DNA from 3 places in the Peribacillus sp. NPDC101480 genome. Region 3 is predicted to be linked to each of the others. Evidence: riboswitches for the same ligand, from Rfam matches in the RefSeq annotation. Region 3 holds a riboswitch; each other region holds the start of a gene.

Region 1 (3,291 bases), on a different contig from region 3:
TACCTGATCGCGTTTGTCTCTACTATCACCTTGGCCAGTGCCTGGCCCCATGTGTATATGATGTAGAGGAACAGGAATATAAAAAAATGGTGGATGATATCAACAGGTTCTTGAACGGCGGGCATACTGAAATAAAAAAAGAACTGACTGAAAAAATGCTGGAGGCATCGGAAGATCTCGATTTCGAGAGGGCCAAGGAGTTCCGTGACAAAATTGCCCATATCGATATTACGATGGAGAAGCAGAAAATGATGACGACAGATTTCATCGACAGGGATGTATTTGGTTTTGCCTATGATAAAGGCTGGATGTGCGTTCAGGTATTTTTTGTCCGGCAGGGTAAATTAATAGAAAGGGATGTTTCACTTTTTCCGGTCTACGATGAACCCGAACAGGAACTTCTTACATTCCTCGGTCAGTTTTACGAGATTACGAACCACTTTAAACCAAAGGAAATCTTGCTGCCTGAATCAGTGGATGCCGAAATGGCCGAAGGGCTGCTTGGTGTCAAAACGATTCACCCGAAACGGGGAGCGAAAAAAGACATGCTTAAATTGGCGAATAAAAATGCCTCCATCGCGCTTCAGGAAAAATTCTCTTTGATTGAAAGGGATGAAGAAAGAACGATCAATGCGGTGGAAAACCTCGGGAAGCAACTGGGTATCTACACCCCGCATCGAATTGAAGCTTTCGATAACTCCAACATCCAGGGAAGTGACCCAGTTTCCGCTTTAGTCGTGTTCATTGATGGAAAGCCGGAAAAAAGGGAGTACCGCAAATATAAGATCAAGACGGTCCAAGGGCCTGATGATTATGAATCGATGCGTGAAGTGGTCAGAAGAAGGTATTCACGGGTATTGAAAGAAGGGCTGCCGCTTCCGGACTTGATCATCATTGATGGCGGAAAGGGACATGTTGAAGCCGTACGGGATATTCTGGAAAATGAATTGGGCCTTGATATTCCACTTTCAGGCCTCATTAAGGATGAAAAGCATAGGACCTCGCAATTGATGATCGGAAATCCGCTTGAAATCGTACCTCTTGATTCACGGAGCCAGGAATTTTACCTATTGCAAAGAATTCAGGATGAAGTGCATCGGTTCGCGATTACATTCCATCGTCAGCTACGCGGGAAAAATGCAGTTCACTCCCAGCTTGATGATATTCCAGGAGTCGGGGAAAAGCGAAGGAAGCAATTATTAAGGCATTTTGGATCATTGAAGAAAATCAAAGAGGCAACCGCCGAGGAAATCATGGAAGCTGGCATGCCAAAAGGGGTAGCAGAGGGAATCGTTAGAAAATTACAAGAATAATCTTGCTACCGATAAATCTCTATGCTATGATTAAAAAGAATTTTTAACTAGACAACTTAAAAGTGCTGATAGAGGTGCGGAATTCAAGAGTAAAAACCTGGAGAAGTATGAGCTTCCATGAAAGGTTTTGAAAGGGGATGACGCCGAAGGAAGACAAGACTCATACCTTGTTTTCCTGGTCCGACATTTAATAAATGGCGGATTGTCAGGGTTTATACCCTGGAGAGCTATCTCACTGTGTTTACAGTATTTAGATATGTGATCACAGCAATGAGATATTTCTCATTGCTTTTTTTATTGCCTAAAAAGGTAGAGAGGGTGCATGAGGATGGCATTAATCGTTCAAAAATTTGGCGGAACATCCGTCGGAAGCGTAGAAAAAATCAAAAATGTTGCCAATCGGGTAATCGAGGAAGCGCAGAATGGAAATGAGGTAGTCGTCGTTGTTTCAGCCATGGGGAAAACCACGGATCAATTGGTTTCCATGGCCCGGGATATTTCCGGAACCCCGAGCAAGAGGGAAATGGATATGCTATTGACTACGGGGGAACAGGTAACGATTTCCCTGTTAACGATGGCATTGATTGAAGAAGGACATGAAGCCATTTCGTATACTGGCTGGCAGGCTGGCATGCAAACGGAATCCGTTCATGGGAATGCCCGGATTTTAAACATCGATGCCACGAGGATCCAAGCTCAGCTTCAGGAGAAGAAAATAGTGGTCGTGGCTGGTTTCCAGGGGAACGATGCAAATGGGGAAATCACTACCTTAGGGCGAGGCGGTTCCGATACGACAGCGGTTGCCATCGCTGCAGCGCTGAATGCGGATAGATGCGATATTTATACGGATGTAACGGGTGTTTTCACAACGGACCCTCGCTACATAAAAGGCGCACGAAAACTCCAATCGATTTCTTATGATGAAATGCTGGAACTTGCCAACTTGGGGGCGGGCGTCCTTCATCCAAGGGCTGTCGAATATGCAAAAAATTATCAAATACCGCTTGAAGTCCGTTCAAGCATGGAGAGAGAATCAGGAACGATCATTGAGGAGGAAGCAACTATGGAAGAAAACTTAATTGTACGCGGGATTGCTTTTGAAGACAGTATTACGAGGGTCACAATATATGGTTTGCCCCAATCACTTGGTGCATTATCCACAATCTTCACAACACTTGCGAAAAACCGGATTAATGTGGACATCATCATTCAAAGCATGACTGCCGAGGATACGACCAATCTATCTTTTTCCACAAAAAGTGAAGATACGGAAGCGGCCTTGATCGTGCTGGAAAATAATAAAGAACAATTGGGATTCGACCGAGTCGAAACGGAGAGCGGATTGGCAAAAGTGTCCATCGTCGGTTCTGGTATGGTATCCAATCCGGGAGTGGCTGCCGAGATGTTTGAAGTGATGGCCAATACAGGCATCCAGGTGAAAATGGTCAGCACATCGGAAATTAAAGTTTCGACTGTCGTCAATGAAAAGGAAATGGTGAAGGCGGTCGAATCTCTTCATGAAGCATTTAAACTAGGTCAGCATGCAAATGTGCTAGCTTAAGTGTCAGGAGTCCAATAAAAAACAGACTTCCGGTAAAAAGGGTAAGTCTGTTTTAAGGGCTCATTAGATTGGATCTCTGGGATCCCATTGGATGGTGAATATCACTTTTTTTGCGCGGCGTTTAATTTCTTCCGTTGATTCGCTGAGGAATTTTTTTTGCAGTGTAAACTGCTCGGCAAGGAAACCGGCTTCAAGTTGGAAGTGACAATCAGGGTGTAAATCCAGGCGGCGGCTGATTATTTCACCCGTCAGGGATAATTCCATCTCGTGTTTTGTATACTTCAAGATTTCCAGATTGCCCCATCCAGCGCTTTGAAAAAATTCAATCACTTCCTGATCGCCATTCAATGGGAATTTTCTTGCTAATTGTTTACCTGCCCAATAGAGGATTTGATTAGAGTCTTTTCCGAGAATATC
Region 2 (3,291 bases), on a different contig from region 3:
AGTAAAAGGATCGAAGCCATTGTGCACAATGACATTTCAATTTTTACAATTATTTATTAATAATTTTAACATTTTAGATCGTTACTTAATATATTATTTTGTATAATAGAAGAAACTTAGAATAATATTAATGAATATTGCCGATAAACAGAATTAAATTTTGTTTTGCTATTGAAGTGATACTATTTTTGGAACATTTGTAAAAGGAGTGACTATAAGTGGAATCTATCGTAAGCAAGGTTCTAGATAATGTTGATATTCAAATTTTAGATTTACTGCAAAAGGATGCACAGTTAAGTAATACTGAGCTCGCAAAGCGTGTCAAGTTATCTCCCCCAGCTATACATTCAAGGATAAAACGTTTGGAAAATGAAGGGTTTATTAATGGACAAGTAGCAATTTTAAACCAGGAGAAGCTAGGTTTTGATTTATTATGTTTCATTTTTATTAGTACAAATATACATCAAGCTGAAGAACTGGAAGTTTTGGAAAAGGCATTAGCTTCTATGTCAGAAGTATTAGAGTGTCATTGTTTAACTGGTGAGTATGATTATCTTCTAAAAGTGGCTAATAAAGATCGGAAGGAATTAGAAATATTTATTAGAAAGTTAAATAAACTAGGCATAACAAAAATTCAAACTAGCCTAGCTCTTAGAGAAATTAAATATTCAACTGTTTTACCTATATGGGAAGAAAAGTCCCGTTCGTAAAAGTACACTTTATCGAACGTGTTTTATAGAACAAGAGAGAGAGAAAAGGTAGAAGAAGAAATAAAAAAATGAAGTCCTTTATAGATTGGATCGCAAGGAACGAGTCATTTAAGATTATTCTTATCACTTCAAGAGAATTGAGCAGGTACACTATGTCTTTCAATAATTACATCTCAACATCACTAGAAATACAAGCTTATGATCGATCCCGATAAAATCATTGCGTTAGAAATTTGAAATTTATAATTCCAACTGTATGCCATATATTTTTTCTTGAAAATGGATTGCTCAACCAGTTTAAGCACTGAGCCGTGGATCGATTAAAAAGCAGTGCACTCTTTATGAGCTGCACTGCTTTTTAAAATTTTATCCCGTTTATTATGGTCTTTAATTAGAAAAACGGTATTAAAGTATGCTGAATGAATCATTATCTTTATTTATTTATTTATTTAACAAAACAGCTTCTTCGTTTCTAGGTTGTAGAGCCATTTGTAGTGCTCTTTTTTCTTCATCGTTTATAGGGACCAATGGTAACCGGACACCTCCAACATTTAACCCCCGCATATTTAATGCTGATTTTACTGGTGCGGGGCTTGGTGCAGCAAATAATGCTTTCATGATTGGAAGAAGGTTACGATGTGTAGCGGCAGCACCATGGACATCACCATTTTTAAAGCTATTTATCATTTCTTGCATTTCATTACCAATTATGTGTGAAGAAACCGAAACAATTCCTGTTCCACCGATGGCTAAAACCGGTAATGTTAACCCATCATCGCCGCTGTACAATGTAAAATCACCAGTTGTTTTGCTTATGATTTGTGCCATGGCATCTAAGTCACCACTTGCCTCTTTTACTGCCACAATATTGTTGATTCTTGAGAGGTTAACAATCGTCTCTACTGACATGTTTACAACACTTCGTCCTGGAATATTATAGAGCATTACCGGTAAAGATGTTGATTGGGCAATAGCCTTAAAGTGCTGAAATAATCCTTCTTGAGACGGCTTGTTATAGTATGGGGTAACGAGCATTATTCCGTCGACTCCCGCTGCCTCAGCTTGCCTTGTTAAGTTGATGGAAGCTTTCGTGTTATTTGAGCCAGTTCCAGCTATGACAGGAACTCTTCCATCAACAACTTCAACAACAATTTTGAATAAATCCAGTTTCTCTTCTGTTGTTAATGTAGGGGACTCTCCAGTTGTACCAGCTATTACTAATCCATCAGAGCCATTAGCAATTAAATAGTTTACTAAAGTTCTCGTAGCATTAAAATCAACCTCATCATTATGATTGAACGGGGTAACCATTGCGGTTAAAACTTGGCCAAAATTCATAACTTCACACCCTTTTGTATGATTTTTTAAAAATATTCAGAGGTGGTGGGCCATTCAGGAGTAAACGCAAAAAAGCAACAACGAGGATTCGCTGCTGCAGTAGAAACAATATTTATCAAAAAATGTTTCCGCGCATAAGATAGCCCTCCATATAGTTTCCTATATGACAGTCCTGTATTTATTCAATAGCAGAACCAGCTTCAAGAACATGAGATTCTTTCGGCTTCGGCAAATTCCCCTTTCCACAATAGTCATAGGATCTCATTCTCCTCAAAATGTGTACTAATGGTTTTTGCTCCTCTATCCTCACTTCAAAAGTATGAAGCAAGAAAATATTTAATTGACTGTAATATAACAAGGAATCCTTTCTATTGCAAGGCAATTTAGAAAATTTTTTTTAGAATACATGAATAATCAATGAAAATGGATACGGTATAGGGCTGGATTCATCTTTTTTAGATTATGTAATCTTAACATTAATAGTTTTATAGATATATTCTGTTTCATAGGTGATTGGGCTTTTAGAAGCACAACCTGTCGAATAAGGGTTTGTATTATCATAGGACAATGCTAATGCTTTATTCATCGGTGTCGGTGCAATCGCAAAAAACAGTCCAAAGACAAGAGTTATTACCATCACAATATTTAATAATTTTTTATAATAACCTCTCTCCTTTCCTTCTTCTAGACTTTACCATATCAAAATTGGTATTTCTATGTACTGTGGAACCATTTACCATTTTACGGGTAACTACGTAGTTGAGGGATAGGATTCCATTCCCATTAAGAAATGGAAAATCAATACCAAAAACGAGACAAAAGTGAATGGAACGAATACTGGCCTTAGTCCTTTTTGATTTATTAATATATAAATTACATTGGTCTTATATTTTATTAATAATGTAAAGTTACTATTTTAATTGGTAAACACCTTAAAAATTTATAAACAAGGAGGATAGTTGTTGATCTGTTTAAAAAATACATAATTAGCTAAACGATAAATAGGAGGTATTGATTTTGAAAGGGAAAAATAAATTTGCAGCAATGCTGACAGTTGTAACGGTAGGATTAACAACTTCTTTATCAAGTGTACAAGCATTCTCGGAATCTTCAAATTCAGATAATAAGCGTAAACCTGAGCTCGTTTTTCCAGTAATCAGTGATGTGCATATTGATGATGGAACAACAGCTGATATGAACAAGTTCAGAACAGCCATGGATCAATTAAATAAAGCTGCGCCTA
Region 3 (3,291 bases):
GGTCCTTTGCGTATTATTTTGATTTAAGGTCACATTCCTCTAGGGGAATGATTTTCGTTTTGTGCTTAATTTTATAGCCGAACCATAAGACGAAAAATAGAATCAAGCCAATGTAGGAAACGAACATTGAATTCCAGTCGATCCCATCGCTGCTGAAAGCTTGATAGCCTTGTCCGATAATAATGATAATACAAAGGACAAGTGCGAATATAGGCCCGAATGGGAAGCCTTGTGCCCGGAATGGTAAAGCATTCATATCAAGGCCTTGAGCTGCGTAGGCTTTGCGGAACCGATAATGGGCAATCGCAATCCCTACCCAGGTGACGAATCCCGCCATGCCTGAAGCGTTCAATAACCAGATATAAACGACGCCATCACCGAAAAACGAAGCTAAGAATGCAACGCAGCCAACTAAAGAAGTCACGATAAGGGCATTCACGGGTACTCCTCTTTTATCTAACTTGCCTAGGAATTTCGGTGCTTTACCATCACGTGCCAAGTCCCATAGCATACGGGTTGAAGCGTACATGCCAGAGTTACCGGCTGAGAGTACGGATGATAAAATGATCGCGTTCATGATGGATGCAGCAAATGCAAGGCCGGCCCTTTCAAATACAAGCGTAAATGGACTTACGGCAACATCTTCACTCAATAAACGTGAATCGGTAAACGGAATGATCATGCCAATTACAAAAATGGCTAAGATATAGAATAAGATGATACGCCAGAAAACGGATCTGATCGCTTTTGGGATATTTTTTTCTGGATCCTCACTTTCACCTGCAGTCACTCCAAGCAATTCCGTACCTTGGAATGAAAAGCCGGCAGCCATGAATACGCCTAGAATCGTGAAGAATCCTCCGTTAAAGGGACCTTCGCCCATTGTGAAATTGGAAAAACCGATTGGGTCTTTGCCACCCATGATTCCGAGAATGATCAGAACACCCGTGATCAAGAATATGACGACTGTCACGACCTTGATCATGGCAAACCAGAATTCTGTTTCCCCGAAACCTTTAACTGACATGTAATTGATAAGAAACATAATGATTAACGCAATGGCACTCCAGATAATTGAAGGGCTATCCGGGAACCAGAACTTCATAATTAAGACAACGGCTGCCAATTCGGCAGCAATGGTGATTGCCCAGTTATACCAGTAGTTCCAACCAATCGCAAAACCGAAAGACGGATCGACGAATTTGGATGCATAGACACGGAACGAACCGGCCACTGGCATGAACGCTGCCATTTCTGCAAGACTTGTCATTAAGTAATAAACCATGATGCCGATGATTGCGTATGCCACCAAGGCACCGCCAGGTCCGGCTGAATGAATGGCCCCGCCACTAGCTAAAAATAAACCTGTTCCAATCGTTCCACCTAATGAAATCATCATTAAATGACGCGCTTTCAGGCTCCTTTTCAGTTCAGTAGGGCTTGATGGTGATTGAGAATTTGACAATTGATGTTACACTCCTTTTTATTGGAAGGGAACGAAAAATAAAAAAACAGCAGTCGAAAAAGATCGACGGCTGTTTATAATAAACCCGTTTATCCTTCCGAAGATAGCTCCCCACGCTTTTTTGAAAAAACGTGACAGTGGTGTTCCTGTTCGGTTACACCGCCAGCAAGAATATACATGGAATATACCCTAACTTCGGCAACTTATCCTTTCAAACGGAGTCTTTAATTTTCCAGAATCTCGTCCGTTTTACTTTTATAAGCTGCAGCCTCTAACTCATCGGTAAATGAGGAAGTATTCAATTTTCTAAAATCGTTTGCGTCAGTTTAATAGGTGACGCCGGACGATTGTACTCATGAAATTCATGCAATCGTTAATAGATTGCTAGTAATTGAGTAAACTTTACTATATCAAAATTATAAAATAACTTCTGGGATATCGCAATGATTATTTTATGTGGTTATTTTTTCCTAGTTGAATGATGGCAGTAAGGAAGAATTCAAGTGACGATATACTAAAATAAAGCATCCTGATAACTAAACGGTTTTCCTTTTTATTAGGGCGTAGTCCAGTTTTACATGTTTGACCTCTCCAGGATTCTCAAATAGGTCCACTGCCATTTTCCCAATCCATTCCAGCGGTAAGGAAATGGTCGTGATGTCGAGCATTTCGCCAAGGCTATCATTATTGAAGCCGAGAATGGCCACATCTTCCGGTACCCTTATACCCGATTTCTTAGCGGTAAGAATGAACCCTGCCGCCGTGTCATCATTCGTGATGATGATGGCTTCAGGTTTATCCATCATCGAATTCCATTCCTGAAACAATTGTTCACCGTCTTTGATGTGATAACTGCCTTCAAACAGCCATTCTTTATTGTTTATCAGTTGATGTTTACTCATGATATCGTTAAAGGCTTTTGTGCGGTGGGAACTATTTCTGCTTTTTTTACGGCCGAGGCTGTATCCGATTTTCTTATATCCTTTAGCGATCACGTACTCAAGGGCACAGGAGAAAGCTGCATAATGATCAATGCTGATGGATGAGAATTCAGCCTGAGCTGTATCTTCACATAAAATAATCGGTCCGTATTTTTGATATTCCAAGAGGATTTTCATTTCTGAAATCCTTGAACAAACGATAATGCCATCGAGCTGCTTCATTTGCAGCATATTAAAAGCCTGGATTTCTTTCTCTCTATCATAATTTGTTTGAAAGATGACGATATGACAGCCGATTGCATTTGCCTGTTTAGTGATTCCGTTAACGATTGCCCCGTAATATGGGTGATTGTTGAAGGGGATGATGATGCCGATAAGATTGGTCTTGCCTTTTGAAAGATGAATGGCGTTGATGTTTCTCGTATAATTCAAACGATTGATCGCTTCTAAGACGCTCTTTCTTTTATCGGGGCTTACATATGGATGATCATTCAATACACGAGACACTGTTGAGACAGATACACCAGCACATTGAGCTATTTCTTTAATATTTGTCATGGTATCACCGTTTTTTCTTTTTTTTTATTGTACAGTATGAAACCCATTTCAGGGCAAGGGAACAGTGTGGGACTGCTGAAGATTTCTTCAAATAAGGTCTTGTTCTGGTATTGGTTTCATCCTTTAAGATTTGTTTAAGTCTTAGAGGAGGAGGAAATCATGATGTTCCAAACTTTAATCACCCTGGTTGTGCTTTGCGGAATCGAATTGGGATTTGCGTACTTGGCAATTTCATTGAAACAGGAAAAATGAGTGGCAATGCCAGTCAAGAATTCCGCGGTATTACGCGAGGAAACCACGTTTACTCGTGAATTTTGGCAGTTTACT

Evidence for each region. Region 3 has a riboswitch for lysine ahead of ACQKMF_RS13315 (amino acid permease). Riboswitches for the same ligand answer to the same signal wherever they lie in the genome.
Region 1: another riboswitch for lysine. It lies ahead of ACQKMF_RS03585 (aspartate kinase); the one in region 3 lies ahead of ACQKMF_RS13315 (amino acid permease).
Region 2: another riboswitch for lysine. It lies ahead of dapA (4-hydroxy-tetrahydrodipicolinate synthase); the one in region 3 lies ahead of ACQKMF_RS13315 (amino acid permease).

What each region holds. Positions count from the first base shown of each region.
Region 1 covers NZ_JBNNSB010000001.1:708,099-711,389, forward strand. Annotated here, with positions in the region: gene uvrC (excinuclease ABC subunit UvrC) at 1-1,313, shown strand, start outside; lysine riboswitch at 1,375-1,551, shown strand; gene ACQKMF_RS03585 (aspartate kinase) at 1,642-2,874, shown strand; gene ACQKMF_RS03590 (YslB family protein) at 2,938-3,291, opposite strand, start outside.
Region 2 covers NZ_JBNNSB010000005.1:277,669-280,959, reverse strand. Annotated here, with positions in the region: gene ACQKMF_RS18420 (Lrp/AsnC family transcriptional regulator) at 219-710, shown strand; gene dapA (4-hydroxy-tetrahydrodipicolinate synthase) at 1,152-2,048, opposite strand; lysine riboswitch at 2,181-2,359, opposite strand; gene ACQKMF_RS18410 (metallophosphoesterase) at 3,066-3,291, shown strand, end outside.
Region 3 covers NZ_JBNNSB010000003.1:425,998-429,288, forward strand. Annotated here, with positions in the region: gene ACQKMF_RS13315 (amino acid permease) at 14-1,465, opposite strand; lysine riboswitch at 1,562-1,747, opposite strand; gene ACQKMF_RS13320 (LacI family DNA-binding transcriptional regulator) at 2,002-2,964, opposite strand.